One region of the Streptomyces sp. NPDC014995 genome, then DNA from elsewhere that is predicted to be linked to it. Evidence: predicted binding sites of a transcription regulator. Region 1 holds the regulator's gene; the other holds the start of a gene.

Region 1 (6,379 bases):
AGGCGGCGATGCCGTACGCCTCCATCGACGGCGCCCTGTCCCAGTACCAGGCCACGGTCTCCGACACCGAACGCGACTACTACTACGCCGTCGTCGCCACCTCGGCCGGCTACGGCGTCCGCTCGGCCGCCTCGAGCGCGGTCCTGCCGTCGGTGAGCGCGACGCCGCCGCCCCAGCCCACACAGGTGGACGAGGTCACGGCCGGCGACGGACAGGTGCGGCTGACCTGGGGGACCGCGCCGGACCTCCCGGGCGAGTCCCGCATCACCGGTTACCGCGTCTACCGCTCGACCACCGCGGGCGTCACCAAGGAGAACGCCGAGGCGGTCTTCTCCACCACGGCGTCCGACCACACCGACACCGGTCTGGCCAACGGCACGACGTACTACTACGCCGTCACCACGGTCAACGCGGCCGGCCTGGAGTCGGAACTGTCCCCGGAGGTCTCGGCGACCCCGGGGACGTGACGGCCGGCCCCGCGAAGAGGGCCGGGCGCCCGCCGCCGTCGCGCGCCTGATGGCCCGTCACCGCCCTTCTGGGCCCGGGGGATTCGTCCTCCGGGCCCTTTCCCGTGCGTCGGTAGGGTCGAGCCGATCACTTCCCTGCGGAGAACGGACAGCATGCGCATCAAGCGAGCACTCACGGTCGGCGTCACCCTGGTCGCGTTGACAGCGGTGGTGGGGTGCGAGGACGACGGCGACGGGGCGGCCGGCACCGACAAGGCCGCCGCCACCCCGGACCGGGCCCGCACCACCGCCCCGGCCGACGGTGACACCGCGGGCGGAGACACGGCAGGCGGCGGCACCACCGAGCAGGGCTTCGGCGGCGCGCTCCCCGAGGCCTCGGACACCGCCACCCTCGCGCGGTACGTCGACCTCTACACCTCCTGCAAGGAGGTGCGGACGGGCGACGAGTACGACGCGAACCACGACGGCTCGGACACCGCCTGGGGCTCGGAGGAGGCGGCGGACCCCTCCTGGGGCGTCCAGGAACGCGCCGTCTGCAAGGACTTCACGTACCCCATAGCCCTGCTGACCGTGTCGGACATGACGAAGTTCCAGACCGCGGCCAAGGCGAGCGGCGACGAGTTCGCCATCGGGGAGAACATCGCGGTCGTCCCGGTCGGCGACGAACAGGTCGAGGCCCTGTCGAACTCCGAACTCGTCTTCCTCAGCTGCGACCCGGACTTCGCACCGCCGAGCGGCTACCGGACGGAGCCGGCCCTCGTCGACGGCTGCGTCCTGAGCGACTACTGGCCCAGCTGATCCGGACCCGGCGCCGCCCCCGTGGCGTACAACCCATGACCGTCCTGACCAGTCCTGTTCGGCGACGGCTGATCTTCGCCGTCGCCGGACACGGCCGAAGGACCGAATGAACCGAGCCAGACGCACGACCGCCACGGCAGCGACCGCGGTCGTGCTCGCCACCGCCGGCGGCCTGAGCGCCGTCACGGCCGCGCCGGCCTCCGCCGCCGGCTGTGTCTCGCCCGTCCACACGCGGCAGATCTTCGCGAACACCACGTTCTCCGGTACGCCGAAGCAGACCGGCTGCGACGCCGCGATCAGCGAGAACTGGGGCACCGGATCCCCGGCCTCCGGCGTGCCGTCGAACTACTTCGGTGTCCGCTGGACGGTGACCCGTGACTTCGGCTCCGGCGGCCCCTTCGCCCTCACCGCCCGGGCCCAGGACGGCATCCGCGTCCACCTCGACGGCACCTGCAGGATCGACCTCTGGAAGAACGTCTCCTCGACCGTCTCGCGGACCGTCAACCTCACCGTCCCCAAGGGCCGGCACACCCTCCGCGTGGACTACGTCAACCGGACCGGCGCCGCCAACGTCGCCTTCACCGAGCTGGACATCACCCCGGGCGAGCCCATCCGCCATCCCTGGCTCATCCGCCCGGACCTGCTCTGAGGCACCGGCGCCGACGCGCCGGCCCGGACAACGCGAAGAAGCCCGGAGGACTCGGCCTCCGGGCTCCTCGATCACCTTGCCGCGACGTCAGTCCGACGCCTGCTGGCGCTTGGGCCGCCACACCACCAGCGCGCTGGTCTGCTGCACCTCCTGGTACGGCACCAGGTCGCGCCGGTAGGAGGCGTGCACGGCGGCCTCGCGCTGCTGCATCGCCGCCGCCGCGCCGTCCAGGGCCGCCTCCAGTTCCACGACGCGGGACTGGAGCGCGGCGACCTGGTTCTCCAGTTCGATGATCCGCTTGATGCCGGCGAGGTTGATGCCCTCGTCCTGCGACAACTGCTGGACGGTGCGCAGCAGTTCGATGTCGCGGGCCGAGTAGCGCCGGCCCCGTCCCGCGGTGCGGTCCGGGGACACCAGGCCCAGGCGGTCGTACTGACGCAGCGTCTGCGGGTGCAGGCCTGAGAGCTGGGCCGCCACCGAGATGACGTAGACCGGGGTCTCCTCGGTCAGTTCATACGGGTTACGTCGACGGCCGTCCATCACCATCAAGCTCCCTTCGCGGCCTCGAACAGCTCCGCCCGCGGGTCCTCACCCGCGGTCGCCTCGCGATACGCCTCCAGCGCTTCACGAGCCTTCCCCGACAGGTCCTTCGGAACACTCACCTCGACGGTGACCAGCAGATCGCCGCGGGTGCCGTCCTTGCGGACCGCGCCCTTGCCCCGCGCGCGCATGGTGCGCCCGTTGGGGGTGCCGGGCGGCAGCTTCAGCGTCAGGGCCGGGCCGCCGAGGGTGGGGACGCGGACCTCGCCGCCGAGGGCCGCCTCCGCGAAGGTGACGGGCACGGTGACCGTGAGGTTGTCGTCCTTGCGGCCGAAGACCGGGTGCGCGCCGACGTGGACGACGACGTACAGGTCGCCGGCCGGGCCGCCGCGCTCGCCGGGGGCGCCCTTGCCGCGCAGCCGGATCCGCTGCCCGTCGGTGACACCCGCGGGGATGCGGACCTGCATGGTGCGGGAGGACTTGGCCCGGCCGCTGCCCTTGCACTCCAGGCAGGGGTGCTCGGCGATCAGACCGCGGCCCTTGCAGTCCGGGCAGGGGTCGGTGAGCGAGAAGCCCCCGCCGGAGCCCCGCGCCACCTGGCCGGTGCCGACGCAGGTGGGGCACACGCGCGGTGTGCCGTTCTTGTCGCCGGTGCCCGAGCAGGCCTTGCACGGGGACTGCGAGGACATGCGCAGCGGAACCGTCGCGCCCTCTATGGCCTCCGTGAAGCTCAGCGTGACCTCGGACTCGATGTCCTGGCCGCGCCGGGGCTGGGTGCGGGTGCCCGTGGTGCCGCCGCGGTTGAACAGGCCCCCGAAGACGTCACCGAGTCCGCCGCCGAAGCCGCCGGCTCCCCCGCCGCCCTGGGCGCCTCCGAAGAGGTCGCCCAGGTCGAAGTTGAAGGAGCCGCCGCCCGCGCCCGGCCCCGGGCGGAAGCCGCCGTTGCCGAAGAGGGCGCGTGCCTCGTCGTACTCCTTGCGCTTCTTGGGGTCGCCGAGCACGTCGTTCGCCTCGGAGATCTCCTTGAAGCGCTCCTCGGCCTTGGCGTTGCCCTTGTTGGCGTCCGGGTGGTACTCGCGGGCGAGCTTCCGGTACGCCTTCTTGATCTCGGCCTCGGTGGCGTCCTTCGGGACGCCGAGGACCTTGTAGTAGTCCTTCTCGATGAAGTCCTTGGTGCTCATCCTCGACGTCCCTCCTCTCTCATCGGTTCAAGCTCAGCCCTCGTCCGGGCCACCGCTCTCCTTGTCGTCGGCCGCCGCGTCGGTCTCCTCGGCCGTCTTGACCGTCTGGGCCCCCGGCTGCGGTTCGGCCACGGCCACCCGCGCGGGGCGGATGGTGCGCTCGCCGATCCGGTACCCGGGCTGCAGAATCGCCACGCACGTCGTCTCGGTGACGTCCGGCGCGTAGCTGTGCATCAGGGCCTCGTGGATCGTCGGGTCGAAGGGCTCGCCCTCCTTGCCGAACTGCTGCAGACCCATCTTCGCCGCGACGGTCTCCAGCGACTCGGCGACGGACTTGAATCCGCCGACGAGTTCGCCGTGCTCCCGCGCGCGGCCGATGTCGTCGAGCACGGGCAGGAGTTCGGTCAGGAGGTTCGCGATGGCGATCTCCTTGACCGCGATCCGGTCGCGCTCGACCCGGCGGCGGTAGTTCTGGTACTCGGCCTGCAGGCGCTGGAGATCCGCGGTGCGCTCGCCGAGCGCGGTGCGGGTCTGGTCCAGCTGTGCCGTCAGACCGGTGATCTGTGCGTTCACGTCCCCGGCCGGGGCCGCGCCCTCCTCCGGGGAGGGGGCGGCCTGCGGCTCGGCGTCGTCGGGGGTGGCGCCGGAGGGGACGTCGGGCTTCTCCTCGAAGCCCGGGGTCTCCTCCGTCACGCGGCACCGTCCTTCCGCTCGTCGTCCACGATCTCGGCGTCCACGACGTCGTCGTCGGCGGCCTTGGCGCCACCGGCGGCGGCACCCTCGGGACCGCCCGCGGCCTGCGCGCCCTGGGCGTCGGCGTACATGGCCTGGCCGAGCTTCTGGGAGACGGCCGCGACCTTCTCGGTGGCGGTGCGGATCTCGGCGGTGTCCTCGCCCTTGAGCTTCTCCTTCAGCTCGGCGACGGCGGCCTCGACCTCGGTCTTGATCTCGCCGGGGACCTTGTCCTCGTTGTCCTTGAGGAACTTCTCGGTCTGGTAGACGAGCTGCTCGCCCTGGTTGCGGGCCTCGGCGGCCTCGCGGCGGCGGTGGTCCTCCTCCGCGTACTGCTCGGCCTCCTGGCGCATGCGGTCGACCTCGTCCTTCGGCAGCGAGGAGCCGCCGGTGACGGTCATCTTCTGCTCCTTGCCCGTGCCCAGGTCCTTCGCGGTCACGTGCATGATGCCGTTGGCGTCGATGTCGAAGGAGACCTCGATCTGCGGGACCCCGCGCGGCGCCGGCGGCAGACCGGTCAGCTCGAACATCCCGAGCTTCTTGTTGTAGGCCGCGATCTCGCGCTCGCCCTGGTAGACCTGGATCTGCACGGACGGCTGGTTGTCCTCGGCCGTCGTGAAGATCTCGGAGCGCTTCGTCGGGATCGTCGTGTTGCGCTCGATCAGCTTGGTCATGATGCCGCCCTTGGTCTCGATACCGAGGGACAGCGGGGTGACGTCGAGCAGCAGGACGTCCTTGACCTCACCCTTGAGGACACCGGCCTGGAGCGAGGCACCGATGGCGACGACCTCGTCCGGGTTGACGCCCTTGTTGGCCTCCTTGCCGCCGGTCAGCTCCTTGACGAGCTCGGCGACGGCGGGCATACGGGTGGAGCCGCCGACGAGGACGACGTGGTCGATCTCGCTGAGGGAGATGCCGGCGTCCTTGATGACGTTGTGGAACGGCGTCTTGCACCGCTCCAGCAGGTCGGCCGTCAGCTGCTGGAACTGGGCCCGGGTGAGCTTCTCGTCCAGGTGCAGCGGGCCCTCGGCGGAGGCGGTGATGTAGGGCAGGTTGATCGAGGTCTCGGAGGACGAGGACAGCTCGATCTTCGCCTTCTCGGCGGCCTCGCGCAGACGCTGGAGCGCCATCTTGTCCTTGGCGAGGTCCACGCCGTGACCGGACTTGAACTGCTGCACCAGGTAGTCGACGACCCGCTGGTCCCAGTCGTCACCACCGAGGTGGTTGTCACCGTTGGTGGCCTTCACCTCGACGACGCCGTCGCCGATCTCGAGCAGCGAGACGTCGAACGTGCCGCCACCGAGGTCGAAGACCAGGATGATCTGCTCGTCCTTGTCGAGGCCGTAGGCGAGCGCGGCCGCGGTGGGCTCGTTGACGATGCGCAGGACGTTGAGACCGGCGATCTCACCGGCTTCCTTCGTCGCCTGGCGCTCGGAGTCGTTGAAGTAGGCGGGGACGGTGATGACCGCGTCGGTCACCTTCTCGCCCAGGTAGGCCTCGGCGTCCCGCTTCAGCTTCTGCAGGATGAAGGCGGAGATCTGCTGCGGGTTGAAGTCCTTCCCGTCCAGCTGGATCTTCCAGTCGGTGCCCATGTGACGCTTCACGGAACGGATGGTCCGGTCCACGTTGGTGACCGCCTGGCGCTTGGCGACCTCGCCGACCAGCACCTCGCCGTTCTTGGCGAAGGCGACGACGGACGGCGTGGTCCTGGCACCCTCGGCGTTGGTGATGACGGTGGGCTCGCCGCCCTCCAGAACGCTGACGACGGAGTTAGTCGTGCCCAGGTCGATGCCGACCGCACGTGCCATGGTGATCTTCCTCCAGCTGACTTGAGTGGAACGGACTCAAGTGTGCACGAGGCTCACCGCTCGGTCAACAGACCTGAGTCGGCCGGACTCAACTCTTATCCGTTCCTTACACGCAAGGATCCGCTGACCTGCGAGGACGGCTCGGGGCTCGGGGCTCGCGCGGGTGATTCGTCCGACCGCCGAGGGGGTCTCACCGCGGACACG
Region 2 (6,379 bases), on a different contig from region 1:
CTTCGTGCCGGGGCTGTTGCAGACCGAGGCGTACGCGCGGGCCGTACTGGAGGCCGGGACGGTCGGGCAGTCGAGCCCGGAGACGATCGAGGGGCATGTGTCGCTGCGCATGGCCCGACAGCGGCTGCTGGACGGGCCGAACCCGCCCCATCTGTGGGTGGTGATGGACGAGACGGTGCTGCGCCGCCCGGTCAGCGTCGACGCCACGGTGATGTACGACCAGCTCGACAGGCTCCTGGAGTTCGCCGAACGGGACCGGATCACCTTGCAGGTCGCCGAGTTCGCGTCCGGTCCGCATCCGGGGACGTACGCGCCGTTCTCGCTGTTCCGGTTCGCCGAGCCCGAGTTGCCCGACATGGTCGTCACCGAGTACCTGTCCGGCGCCCTGTACCTCGACTCGCGCAAGGAGGTCTCCGCGCATCTGGAGGTCCTCGACCATCTGACGACGCACGCCGCGTCGGCGCAGCGCACCAGGAAGCTCCTGCGGGACATCCGCGCGGCCTTCTGAGCACAGCCCGTCACCTGAACCCGGCACCCCCACGGCTCCACCGCCACGACGCTCCGCGCAGCAGCACTGCACCAGACCACACCAGACCGCACCGCACCGCACCGCACCGGCCGTCACCGCAGGGCCCACGTGACCGCAAGCCCCGTCCGTCACCAACCCGGGAGAAGACCCGCATGACCGGATCCGAGTCCGAAACGCCCGTCCGCATCGACACCAGCAGGCCGCACCCGGCGCGCGTGTACGACTGGTGGCTGGGCGGCAAGGACAACTACCCCGTGGACGAGGAACTGGCCCGCAGGATCCTCGCCGTGGACGGCACGGTGCTGCGCGGGGCGCGCGCCAACCGCCGGTTCATGCAGCGGGCCGTGCGGACCGTCGCCGAGGCCGGGGTACGCCAGTTCCTGGACATCGGCACCGGTATCCCCACCGAGCCCAACCTGCACCAGGTCGCGCAGGCCGTCGCCCCGGAGTCGAGGGTCGTGTACGCGGACAACGACCCGATCGTGCTGCGGCACGCGGAGGCCCTGCTGCACGGCTCACCCGAGGGCTCCACGCAGTACGTGCACGCCGACGTCCGCGACGTCGACGGCCTGCTGAGCCGGGCGGCCGGCTCCCTGGACCTCGGCCGGCCGGTCGCCCTGTCGCTGGTGGCGCTCACCCACTACCTGGGCGAGAACCCGGCCGGCGACGACGTGTACGGGCTGCTGCGGCGGTACGTGTCCGCGCTCGCGCCGGGCAGCTACCTGATCCTGTCCCAGGTCACCCCCGACCTGAACCCCGAGGCCATCGAGCAGGCGGCGAACCACTTCCGGCGGAGCGGCACCCCGTTCCATCCGCGCACGCTGGCCGAGTTCGCCCGGTTCTTCGCGGGGCTGGAGCTGCTGGGCCCGGGCGTGATCCCGGTCTCCGGCTGGCGACCGGATCCGCAGGACGTGGCGCTCCAGGCGGAGGGCATCGTGCCGGTGTACGCGGGGGTCGCGCGCAAACCCTGACGCGGCGCCCGCCCGGTGCGGGTGCCGGTGCGGGGTGACCCGTACGGGCGCGGTGCACGGGTGCGTTCCCGCGCCCGTGCACGGCTCACCGGCTGCGGTACACCGTATGCGTCGCCCGGAACACGGTATGCGCCACACCTCTTACCGCCGACCGGCGACCGCAGACCGCAGACCGCAGACCGCAGACCGCATGCAACGACGTGTGCCCACGACGACGTTCCCGCGGGCTTCCGCTAGGCGCCCTTGGCCTGGTCGTGGTCGTCGTCGACGATCTCGGCGTCGACGACCGTGTCGTCGTCCTGCTGCCGGGCCGAACCGCCACCCGCGCCGCCGCCACCCGCGTCGCCGCCCGCCGTGTCGTCCGTCGGCGGGGTCTGCTGCTGGGCCTGTGCGTACATCGCCTGGCCCATCCGCTGGCTGACGGTGGCGAGTCGGTCGACGCCGGCCCGCAGGGCGCCGGTGTCGGCGTTCTGCTCCAGGAGCGTCTTCAGTTCCGCGATCGCCGACTCGACCTCCGCCTTGGTGTCGGCCGGGACGCGCGAGTCCCCGCCCGCTTCGTCGCGGAGGAACTTCTCGGTCTGGTAGACGAGCTGTTCGGCCTGGTTGCGGGTCTCGGCGGTCTCCCGGCGCTTGCGGTCCTCCTCCGCGTACTGCTCGGCCTCCCGCATCATGCGGTCGATGTCCTCCTTGGGGAGGGCGGAGCCGCCGGTCACCGTCATCTTCTGTTCGCGGCCGGTCGCCAGGTCCTTGGCGGAGACGTGCATGATGCCGTTGGCGTCGATGTCGAAGGCCACCTCGATCTGCGGGACCCCGCGCGGCGCCGGCGGAAGGCCCGTGAGGTCGAAGACGCCGAGCTTCTTGTTGTAGGCAGCGATCTCGCGTTCGCCCTGGTAGACCTGGATGCCGACCGACGGCTGGTTGTCGGTGGCGGTGGTGAAGATCTCCGAACGGCGGGTGGGGATCGTGGTGTTGCGTTCGATGAGCTTCGTCATGATGCCGCCCTTGGTCTCGATGCCCAGGGACAGCGGGGTGACGTCGAGGAGCAGGACGTCCTTGACGTCGCCGCGGATGACGCCCGCCTGCAGGACGGCGCCGACGGCCACCACCTCGTCGGGGTTGACGCCCTTGTGCGGGTCCTTGCCGGTCAGCTCCCGTACCAGGTCCGTCACCGCGGGCATCCGGGTCGAGCCGCCGACGAGGATGACGTGGTCGATCGCGGAGAGTTTGATGTTGGCGTCCTTGACGGCCTGGTGGAAGGGCGTCCGGCAGCGGTCGAGCAGGTCGGCGGTCAGCTCCTGGAACTGGGCGCGCGTCAGTTTCTCGTCGAGGTGCAGGGGGCCTTCGGCGGAGGCGGTGATGTAGGGGAGGTTGATCGTGGTCTCGGAGGAGCTGGACAGTTCGATCTTCGCCCTCTCGGCGCCTTCGCGCAGCCGTTGCAGCGCCATCCTGTCGTTGCTCAGGTCGATGCCGTACTGGCCCTTGAACGTCTTCACCAGGTGTTCGACGATCCGCTGGTCCCAGTCGTCGCCGCCGAGGTGGGTGTCGCCGTTGGTGGCCTTGACCTCGATGACGCCGTCGCCGATCTCCAGCAGCGACACGTCGAAGGTGCCGCCGCCGAGGTCGAAGACGAGGACGGTCTGCTCCTCGCCGCGGTCGAGGCCGTAGGCGAGGGCGGCGGCGGTGGGCTCGTTGATGATCCGCAGCACCTTCAGGCCGGCGATCTCCCCGGCCTCCTTGGTGGCCTGCCGCTGGGCGTCGTCGAAGTAGGCGGGCACGGTGATCACCGCGTCAGTGACGTCCTCGCCGAGGTAGGACTCGGCGTCCCGCTTCAGCTTCTGCAGTACCCGGGCGGACAGCTCCTGGGCGCGGTAGCGGGTGCCGTCCACGTCGCCCTGCTCGGGGAAGCGCCACTGCGCGTCGCCCATGTGGCGCTTGACCGAGCGGGCGGTGCGGTCGACGTTGGTCACGGCCTGCCGTTTGGCGACCTCGCCGACGAGCACCTCGCCGTTCTTGGCGAAGGCCACGACCGAGGGGGTGGTCCTCGCCCCCTCCGCGTTGGCGATGACCGTGGGTTCGCCGCCCTCCAGGACGGCCACCACCGAGTTCGTGGTGCCGAGATCGATGCCGACCGAACGTCCCATCGCTGTCCCCTTCCGCCAGGGAGCCCCGCGCTTCCGGACTTCCAGCACAAAACTTGAGCGGGCTCCTGTCAATGGGGCCGCGGCCCCACTCGGTCGAAGCGCGTGCGCCCCACTCGGTCGAAAGCCGTGCGCCCGACTCGGTCGAGGGCGTACGCGCCCCCACTCACTCCAGGGTCGCGCGCCACGCTCCTCCGTGGCGGCGGTGCGCCCCGCCGGGCGCCCGGCGCACGGGTTCCGCCGGTCGGGAGGACCGGTGCCCCGTCGAAAGCCTGCGATGCGGTTCCCCGCGCGGTTCCACCGCCCGCGGGGGCCTGTCGGTGATCACCACGTCCACGCGCCGGTCGGCCGGAGGCCGCGCCGGGGCGCCCTCCGCAGCCGGCCCGCCGCGATCCCGGAGCGGCGACAGGTCGGTCGGCATCCCGGGGATGTCGGCTCACCAACCCGTTCCGTGTCCGGCTGCTCCCGGCACACCGCCGTCATCCCTCCGAGTCCCTCCCAGTCCCTCCCAGTCCCTCCCAGTCCTCCGTCGCCCCTCCGTCGCCCCTCCGTCGCCCCTCCGTCGTCCCGGGCCGGTCCGGTCGCGTGGGCCGCGGCCCGTCGTACCAGGCCCGGCCGTCTCGCACCGAAAAAGGAGGTGCGGGCCGTCCGTGGTGGACGGCCCGCACCTCCGGGCGGATCTCGTGCCGGGTCAGGCGAGCTTCGCCGACAGCGTGATCGGTACGGCCTTCAGGGCCTGGCTGACGGGGCAGTTGACCTTGGCCTCCTCGGCGGCGGCGACGAACGCGTCGTGGTCGAGGCCGGGTACGGTGCCCTCCACGGTCAGGTGGATGCCGGTGATGCCCTCACCCGGCTGGAAGGTGACGTCGGCCGAGGTGACGAGCTTGGTGGGCGGGGTGCCGGCACCGGCGAGGGCGTGCGAGAAGGCCATCGAGAAGCAGCTGGAGTGGGCGGCCGCGATCAGCTCCTCGGGGCTGGTCCTGCCGTTCGCCTCCTGGGTGCGGGCGGCCCACGTCACGGGCTGCTGGTCGATGGCACCGGAGGTGTCGAAGGTGACGACGCCGTTGCCCTCGAGCAGGCTGCCTTCCCAGACGGTGTGTGCGGAGCGCGTGGTGGCCACGACGATTCCTTTCCGAGTACTGACTGATACGGCGGGGGGCGGTCCCGTTGCCGGGTGCCTGCTCCCCATCCGATCACACCTGGACCCCCCGCACCCAGCGGACGGGGCAACGACGGGGAACGCGTCGGCGACGTCCTGGCTGCGCCCGGCCGTTCTCACCGCACCCGGAAGACCGGCCCCCGCGGCGTGAACGGCAGCTGACGGCCCTGGGGGACCAGGTACGCGTGCTCCCGCCGTATCCGCAGGGTGTCGCACCAGCCGTCGGTGATGACGAGGACCGGCGCGCCGGGCGGGAAGTCGTCGGCGCGGTGCAGGAGGTCGATGCCGGGCTGCAGGACCGTGCCGCCGCGGCCGTGGACGCGGACCCGGCCGGCGATCTCGGTGGGAGGGAGGTAGCCCGCGTCGTGCGGGGCCGCGTCGCAGAAGACGACCCGGGCGGCCGGTACGTCGCGGGCCTCGGCGTAGGAGGCGATCGCGCCGAGCGCCTTGCCGAGGAGGGTGCGGTCCATGGAGCCGGAGGTGTCCAGGACGACGCCGAAGGTGCAGCGGGCGATCTCCTCGGGCGGGAAGCCGCGGCCCGCGCGCGGGATGTCGGGGGTGGACGCCTGGCGGCGGGAGGGGCGGGCGTAGGAGCGCAGCGGTTCGGGGCGGGGGACGAACTCGTCGAACCAGCGGGCCAGTCGGGCGTCCCACGGCAGGGGCGGGTGGTCGAGGGCGCGGATCTCCTCGACGAGGCCGCCGGGCAGGAAGCCGCGTTCCTGCCGCTGGTGCAGGTCCAGGCCCTGGGCGAGGCCGCGCCGGTAGAAGCCGTCGAGGTCGACGTGGTCGCCGGGCGGGCCGAGCGGGGCGCCGAGGACGTCGCCGGTGCCCTTGCCGCGCAGGGTGGACAGGCGGCGCATCCGGCGCAGGTCGCCGGCGATGCGGTCGTAGACCTCCTCGGCGGACAGGCCCGCGAGCTCCCGGTCGTACAGCAGGCCCTCGGGCATGGTGCCGACCTGCATCTCGCGCAGCCAGCCGTTGATGACGTAGTCGCAGGCGACGTTGAAGAGGTAGGGGTCGCGGGTGCCGCAGCGGTCGCCGTGGCGCAGGGCGGCGTGCAGCATCTCGTGGGCGAGGACGAACCGCCATTCCTCGTCGTCCAGCTGGCGCAGCGGGTTGAGGTAGATCTCGCCCGCCTCCGGGTTCACGGCGGCGATCTGGATGGCGTGCGCGCGGGCGATCTCGGCGTCGGCGACGAGCTTGATGCCTGCCGCGATGCCGCCCAGCAGCGGGTACGAGGAGATGAACCAGCTCAGCGCCTTCTCCCAGGGGCGCCGGCCGGGCGTCTCGCCGTCGAGGGTGTCGCGGCGGCCGCCCGCCATGTCCATCGCGGCGGACACGGTGCGGGTGAGGGCGGTGGCGAAGGCCAGCTGCCAGTCGGGGAGTTGCCCGCCGAACCAGCTCTCCCACGGCACGAGCAGCTGGTCGGGTTCCCGGCCCGCCGTGCCGCAGTGCTCGTAGGCGGCCGGCAGGCCGGTGCGCCGCCAGCGGTCGGCGAGCTGCTCCTCGTCGCCGTCGGGATAGGTCGGCGGCAGCCGGTCCGGGGCGCTGCCGACGGGGAAGGTCAGCAGGAAGCGGTTGA

What was found. The regulator HspR, encoded in region 1, represses chaperone genes until heat shock. The targets are predictions, from matches to a motif close to TTGAGNNNNNNNNNCTCAA.
Region 2: the regulator HspR is predicted to act here: its motif matches at 3,695-3,713, upstream of dnaK (molecular chaperone DnaK).

The regions. Positions count from the first base shown of each region.
Region 1 covers NZ_JBIBVX010000002.1:548,298-554,676, reverse strand. Annotated here, with positions in the region: gene ACF1A1_RS06970 (fibronectin type III domain-containing protein) at 1-467, shown strand, start outside; gene ACF1A1_RS06965 (hypothetical protein) at 621-1,265, shown strand; partial or broken gene ACF1A1_RS06960 (PA14 domain-containing protein) at 1,372-1,848, shown strand; gene ACF1A1_RS06955 (heat shock protein transcriptional repressor HspR) at 2,002-2,454, opposite strand; gene dnaJ (molecular chaperone DnaJ) at 2,460-3,635, opposite strand; gene grpE (nucleotide exchange factor GrpE) at 3,669-4,328, opposite strand; gene dnaK (molecular chaperone DnaK) at 4,325-6,175, opposite strand; gene ACF1A1_RS06935 (MraY family glycosyltransferase) at 6,271-6,379, opposite strand, start outside.
Region 2 covers NZ_JBIBVX010000008.1:35,958-42,336, forward strand. Annotated here, with positions in the region: gene ACF1A1_RS17625 (helix-turn-helix domain-containing protein) at 1-508, shown strand, start outside; gene ACF1A1_RS17630 (SAM-dependent methyltransferase) at 682-1,500, shown strand; gene dnaK (molecular chaperone DnaK) at 1,734-3,641, opposite strand; gene ACF1A1_RS17640 (OsmC family protein) at 4,330-4,758, opposite strand; gene ACF1A1_RS17645 (hypothetical protein) at 4,914-6,379, opposite strand, start outside.